2 linked regions of the Rhizobium rhizoryzae genome follow. The protein of the gene in region 1 interacts with the protein of each later gene in a pairwise test. Links are inferred from orthologs where the notes say so. Each region holds a gene or a part of one and is shown on either strand. Other genes may lie near its edges. The genes, in order: ligA and leuS.

Region 1 (3,315 bases):
GGCATTGAGAGCCAAGCAGGTAACTTCACTTCACTGGTTGCCGTCATGGACGGCCTGATCATTGGCGATATCGGAATGACGCGTTTCGCCGGGCGGCGATCACATGTAGCGAACTTTGGCATGGGCGTGCATGATGACTATCGAGCCCGTGGCATTGGTTCGGCCCTGATTGGGGAAATCCTTGCCATTGCGGATAACTGGTACAACATCAAACGTTTGGAACTGTCCGTCTACACCGACAACGAAGCAGCGATCAGGCTTTACCGAAAGGCCGGTTTTGAGGTGGAGGGAACCCATAGAGACTATGCATTTCGCGATGGTCAATATGTAGCTGCCCATACAATGGCACGAATCAGAAGCTGAACAACCTGCGCCGGGTGGGGTGATAGCCAACACCCGCGTCACACGCTGCCATAGTCAGCTACCCACCAATCAGCGCCAGCCACTCGTCCTCGTCCATAACGGTCACGCCCAGTTCACGCGCCTTGTCAAGTTTCGAGCCAGCTCCCGGACCGGCGACGAGGTAATCCGTTTTCTTGGAAACAGAGCCCGCAACCTTGGCGCCGAGACCTTCGGCCCGTGCCTTCGCCTCATCGCGCGTAAACTTCTCCAGCGAACCGGTGAAGACGACCGTCTTGCCTGCCACCGGACTGTTGGTGGCGGCAACAGGCTCCATCGCCTGCGGCTTCACCTCTTCAAGCAGCCGGGAGATGACCTCGATATTGCGCGGCTCCTTGAAGAATTCGACGATTGCGCGCGCCATGACCTCGCCGATACCCTCGATGGCGTTGAGATCATTCCAGGCCTCGCCGCTCAGGCTGGACGCTTCCCTCATGGCCGCCTCGAAGGCTTCATAGCTGCCATAGGAGCGCGCCAGGAGCTTCGCTGTCGTTTCACCCACATGACGAATGCCAAGGGCGAAAATGAAGCGGTTGAGCGCAATCTCCCGGCGGTTATCGATGGCCTCGTAGAGCTTGCGCACACTGACCTTGCCAAAGCCTTCGATATTCTCCAGCTTCGTGAGTGAAGCCTCCTGACGCTGCTTCAGCGTGAAAATGTCGGGCGCTGTGCGAATCTGGAGCGAAGGATCTTCCGCCTCGAAGAAGAAATCGATCTGCTTCGATCCCAGGCCTTCGATATCGTAAGCGTTTCGAGACACGAAATGCTTCAAATGCTCCACCGCCTGCGCACGGCAGACGAAGCCGCCAGTGCAGCGCGTAACGGAGTCCAACCTGCCCGTCTTTTCATTCCGCTCGCGCACAGCGTGGCTGCCGCAAACCGGGCACTTCTTCGGAAATTCGTAAGATACGGCATCCGAGGGACGCTTCTCCAACACAACGTCCAGCACCTGCGGAATGACATCCCCTGCCCGCTGCACGATGACCGTATCGCCGATGCGGATATCGTGACCTTCCGGGCGGATGCGATCACCCGCATTGCCGATCCCCTTGATGTAATCCTCGTTATGCAGTGTCGCGTTCGTGACCACCACGCCACCGACGGTTATCGGCGTCAGCCGCGCAACCGGCGTCAACGCACCCGTGCGGCCGACCTGAATATCGATGTTTTCCACTGTGGTGAAAGCCTGCTCGGCCGGGAACTTGTGTGCGGTCGCCCAACGTGGCGAGCGCGACCGGAAGCCTAGCCGTTCCTGCAGCGCCAGCTCATCCACCTTGTAGACCACGCCATCGATATCGTAATCCAGATCCGGGCGCTGAAGGCCGATGTCCCGGTAATGATCGAGGATATCGGATACCTTCGTCAGCCGCTTCATCAACGGATTGACCGGAAAACCCCATTCCCGGAATGTCTCGACCATGCCCATCTGCGTCGTGGCGGGCATCTCGGACATCTCACCCCAGGCATAGGCGAAGAAGCGCAGCTTTCGGCTGGCGGTTACTTTCGGATCCAACTGACGAAGCGAACCAGATGCGGTGTTTCGCGGGTTCACATAGGTCTGCTTGCCTTCCGCCTCCATCTGCTGGTTCAGCGCGAAGAAATCGCTTTTGGCCATGTAGACCTCGCCGCGCACTTCAACGACAGCCGGAACGCCCGCCGGCAATTGCTGCGGAATCTCCTTGATGGTGCGAATATTGGCTGTCACGTTTTCACCGGTCGTACCGTCACCACGCGTGGCAGCGCTTACCATCCGTCCATTTTCATAGCGGATCGACATGGAAAGCCCGTCGATCTTTGGCTCTGCCGTGAACGCAATCGAATCGTCCGGGAAACGCCCCAGGAAGCGATAGACCGAGCCAATGAAGTCCTGCACATCCTCATCGGAAAATGTGTTGTCCAGAGACAGCATCGGCCGTGAATGCGTGATCTGCGCGAAGGTTGGCAGCGGTGCAGAGCCAACGCGTTTCGATGGACTGTCTGCACGAACAAGCTTCGGAAAGCGCGCCTCAATCGCGTCATTGCGGCGCTTCAGCGCATCGTAATCCGCGTCAGAGATCTCGGGCGCATCTCCACCGTGGTAGAGAAGATCGTGGCGCGCAATTTCAGCCGCCAGAAAGGCCAGTTCGGCAGCGGCCTGCTCTTCGTCCAAGCTTTCGACAGATATCTGTTCCGCAGCCATATCAAACTCCCTGCAAACCGCTGAACCGTACTTAAAGCATGTCGCGCAAAAGTGTGCAGCGGTTTTGCGATAACGACATGCGATAAAACAAAGAGTTAAAGCCTCAGGAGCGAATCTGAAAGATCGCGACACGCTTAGCGCAATCGGCACGAATGAAAAATGCCGAAGAGGTTTCCGCTCGACGGACCCACAGTCTTTGCCGCGCAGGCATTCACGCAAGTGTGGCCTGAACCATCTGGACAATTGTGCATCGCAGCAGCAATAGAGGATAAATAAAGTCAACTTTATTGGAGATAGGACATGGCGCTTGGCTGGCGTGATACGGGCTTGCACTATGGAAAAATAACGCGCGCGCTCCACTGGGCCATGGCACTGCTGTTTCTGTGGCAATTCTTCGGCATGGGCTTGCGGCTTCTTCTGGGTCGAACACCGCTCGTCAGCTTTTTCGTCGGAACTCATGCCTCGATCGGCACGCTCCTGATGACGCTCGCCCTGATCCGCGCGCTCTGGGGCCTATCCAACTTGCGAAATCGCCCGGCCCATGAGGGTGGGCTGGTGGGAACAGCGGCGCGCCTTGGGCATCTTGGGCTTTATACCCTGATGCTGATAGTTCCGCTTCTTGCGCTGCTTCGCGCCTATGGCTCGCAGCGCGGTGCGGCCATTTTCGGCGTACCTGTTATTCCGGGCGCCCCTGAGAAGATCAACTGGCTGGTGAATGCAGGCAATGCCGCACATGG
Region 2 (3,493 bases), 1.2 Mb from region 1 along the record:
ATTTCGTCGTCGAGGATATTGGCGCGGGTGGACGTGACGGAGAGTTGAAGCTGATATTCAGCGAGTGCAGGTTCACCAGCCCCACCACCCGTCAGGAAGACAAGACGATTACGAACCTCTTGTCCGACTCGGTCACCGAGAGGGTTGATCTTGATGGCAGCCATCTTCACCGGAACTCCTCCGGCCGAAGAATAGAGCGGGCGAGCCTGGCAGCCCGCAAGGGCTGCCACAATTGCAATCGATGCCACGGCGCGACCGATTTGCCGCAGGGCGGAAGAACGCTCAAACAACAATGTTGATGATCCTCTGTGGGACGATAATGATCTTCTTCGGTGCGCTACCGGAAAGAGCAGCCTGAACCGCCTCCAGCTGCAGGACCGCAGCTTGAACCGCATTCTGGTCTGCGTCACGCGCGATTGTCAATTCGGCACGCTTCTTTCCGTTAATTTGGACCGGAAGAGTGACCTCGTTATCAGCAACCAGAACCGGGTCGAAGGCAGGCCAGGTGGCTTCTGCGACAAGACCTTGATTGCCGAGCACGGACCAGCACTCTTCCGCAAGATGGGGGGTCATCGGCGCGACGATCTGGATCAGGATATGTGCAGCTTCACGGACAGCAGCTACGTAAGCATCATCCTGAGTGCCTGCTGCCACCTGCGTCAGCGGAGATGCAAGAGTGTTCACCAGTTCGTAGATGCGTGCAACGGCCTTGTTGAACGCCAGCTTGTCATAGTCCTGTTGAACGGCCTGCAAAGTCTTGTGTGCGGCCTGTGAAACAGACAGCGCAGCGCCTTCCTTGGCAGGGTTCGCCGCAACCTTGCTCAAAACAGGTGCCGCTTCCGAGATCAGGCGCCAGACGCGCTGGACGAACCGGTGCGAGCCCTCAACTCCGGCTTCAGACCAGATCACATCGCGATCGGGAGGCGAGTCGGACAACACGAAGAAGCGGGCAGTGTCGGCACCATAGGAAGCGATGATGTCGTCGGGATCCACGACGTTCTTCTTCGACTTCGACATCTTTTCAATCGAGCCGATGGCCACTTCCGCACCGGAACTCAAGAGGAAGGCTTTGCGGGCACCATCAACTTCTTCAATACGGATATCCGCGGGTGCGACCCACTGGCCGCTCTGGCCTTCGCCGAGGCGGTAGGTTTCATGAACCACCATGCCCTGCGTAAAGAGGCCCTTGAAGGGTTCCTTGAGGTCGAGATGACCCGTCTCGCGCATGGCGCGCGTAAAGAAGCGCGAATACAGGAGATGCAGGATCGCATGCTCGATGCCGCCGATGTACTGGTCCACGGGAAGCCATCGGTTGGCCACTGCCGGATCTGTCGGATTGTCTTCCCAGGGCGCTGTGAAGCGGGCGAAGTACCAGCTGGAATCCACAAAGGTATCCATCGTGTCCGTCTCACGACGAGCAGGCTTGCCACAGCATGGGCACGCCACATTGCGCCAAGTCGGGTGACGGTCCAGCGGGTTTCCGGGTACATCGAAGGTCACGTCATCCGGAAGCTGAACGGGCAGATCTTTCTTCGGCACCGGGACGACGCCACAGTCTTCGCAATGAATGACCGGGATCGGGCAACCCCAATAGCGTTGGCGAGAAACGCCCCAATCGCGCAGGCGGAAGTTCACCTTACGGGCAGCCTGCGGAGCGTTCCCAAGTTGCTGGGATGTCAGCAGATCGGCTACCTTCTGGAAGGCGGCGTCTGTCGTCAGACCATCCAGGAACCGGGAATTGATCATCACGCCGTCACCGTCATAGGCCTCGGTGCCCACGGTGAAGCTGGCTGCATCGCCACCTTCCGGCATGACCACTGGAACAACGGGAAGATCGTACTTGCGGGCGAAATCCAGGTCGCGCTGATCACCAGACGGGCAGCCGAAAATGGCGCCTGTGCCGTAATCCATCAGCACAAAATTCGCGATGTAAACCGGAACTTCCCAAGCCGGATCGAGCGGGTGCCTGACGAACAGGCCCGTATTGTAGCCCTTCTTCTCGGCTGTTTCGAGCGCGGCAAGCGACGTGCCCTGACGACGGCATTCCTCGCAGAAATCCTGGATCTCGCTGTTGGATGCCGCCAGTGCCTTGGCGACAGGGTGATCTGCCGAGATCGCGAGGAAGGATGCGCCAAACAGAGTGTCAGGACGGGTCGTATAGACTTCAATTTCGCTGCAGTCCGCAGCAATACGGCTTGCTTCCGCCAGTTCCCAGCGAATGGTCAGGCCTTCAGAGCGACCGATCCAGTTCTTCTGCATCAGACGCACTTTTTCCGGCCACTGGTCGAGGCCGTCCAGCGAATCAAGCAGATCCTGGGCGAATTCTGTAATCTTGAAGAACCACTGGGTCAGTTCGCGCTGTTCGACAAGGGCCCCCGAACGCCAGCCGCGCCCTTCGATGACCTGCTCATTGGCGAGAACAGTCTGATCGACCGGATCCCAGTTGACCTTGGACTGCTTGCGGTAAACCAGACCCTTTTCCATCATGTCGAGGAACAGGTGCTGCTGACGCTGATAGTAGGCCACGTCGCAGGTTGCGAACTCGCGCGCCCAATCCAATGAAAGGCCCATGGATTTCAGCTGGCCGCGCATGGTGGCAATGTTCTGATAGGTCCAGTCCTTTGGATGAACCTTGTTCTGCATGGCCGCGTTTTCCGCTGGCATGCCGAACGCATCCCAGCCCATGGGATGCAGAACGTTGAAACCACGCGCACGCTTGTAGCGAGCAACAACATCCCCCATGGCATAGTTGCGCACATGGCCCATATGGATGCGACCCGACGGATAGGGGAACATCTCAAGCACGTAATACTTGTCGCGCGTATCGCTGTTGTCTGTCTCGAAGGTTTTCGCTTCGGACCACTTTGCCTGCCAACGGGGTTCGGCATCCCGCGGATTGTAACGTTCGGTCGCCATTTCAGAGAATTCCGGGTATGAATAGAGTTGCGGTGACCTTCATCACGAAAGGCGTTGAGCGTCAAGTTTTTGAGGCTCGCGAGGGTCAGAACGCGATCAATCCCTTGGCATAGGGCGGCTTCCTCGCTAACTGCGTTGCAGCAGAATAATTGAGGCAAGGCGATGACTGTCGAAGAACGACTTCAGGACGTTAAGCAGAAGATTTCGATGGCGGAACGGGATGCGGGCCGCGCGGAGGCATCGGTAACGCTGGTTGCCGTTTCCAAAACCTTCGATGCTGATGCGATTCGCCCTGTTATTTCAGCCGGTCAGCGCGTGTTCGGTGAAAACCGTGTTCAGGAAAGCGAAGGAAAGTGGCCACAGCTGAAGGCGGAAACTCCTGGCATCGAGCTCCACCTTATTGGTCCTTTGCAATCGAACAAGGCGGCTGACGCGGTTGCGCTTTTTGATGTCATCGAAACCATTGACCGGGAGAAAATTGCCCGGGCCGTGGCAACAGAAATGCAAAAGCAAGGCAAGACAGTTCGGCTTTACGTGCAGGTCAATATCGGAATGGAGCCGCAAAAGGCCGGTATTG

Evidence for each region.
Region 2: the proteins of ligA (region 1) and leuS interact in binary tests that used the Escherichia coli proteins (3 or more experiments, as listed by UniProt). The link is inferred for Rhizobium rhizoryzae from one-to-one orthologs.

The regions. Positions count from the first base shown.
Region 1 is NZ_CP049250.1:2,247,724-2,251,038, reverse strand. The notes cover bases 1-2,996. They hold ligA (NAD-dependent DNA ligase LigA), read right to left. Parts: upstream 2,579-2,996; coding sequence 422-2,578; downstream 1-421. Other genes in these bases: G6N80_RS16715 (cytochrome b), read left to right, coding at 2,879-2,996; G6N80_RS16725 (GNAT family N-acetyltransferase), read left to right, coding at 1-363. Outside these bases: more of G6N80_RS16715, read left to right, coding at 2,997-3,315. UniProt on the Escherichia coli protein: DNA ligase that catalyzes the formation of phosphodiester linkages between 5'-phosphoryl and 3'-hydroxyl groups in double-stranded DNA using NAD as a coenzyme and as the energy source for the reaction.
Region 2 is NZ_CP049250.1:1,006,334-1,009,826, forward strand. Bases 83-3,256 are described here. They hold leuS (leucine--tRNA ligase), read right to left. Parts: upstream 2,917-3,256; coding sequence 283-2,916; downstream 83-282. Other genes in these bases: G6N80_RS11035 (LPS assembly lipoprotein LptE), read right to left, coding at 83-293; G6N80_RS11045 (YggS family pyridoxal phosphate-dependent enzyme), read left to right, coding at 3,079-3,256. Also shown: more of G6N80_RS11035, read right to left, coding at 1-82; more of G6N80_RS11045, read left to right, coding at 3,257-3,493.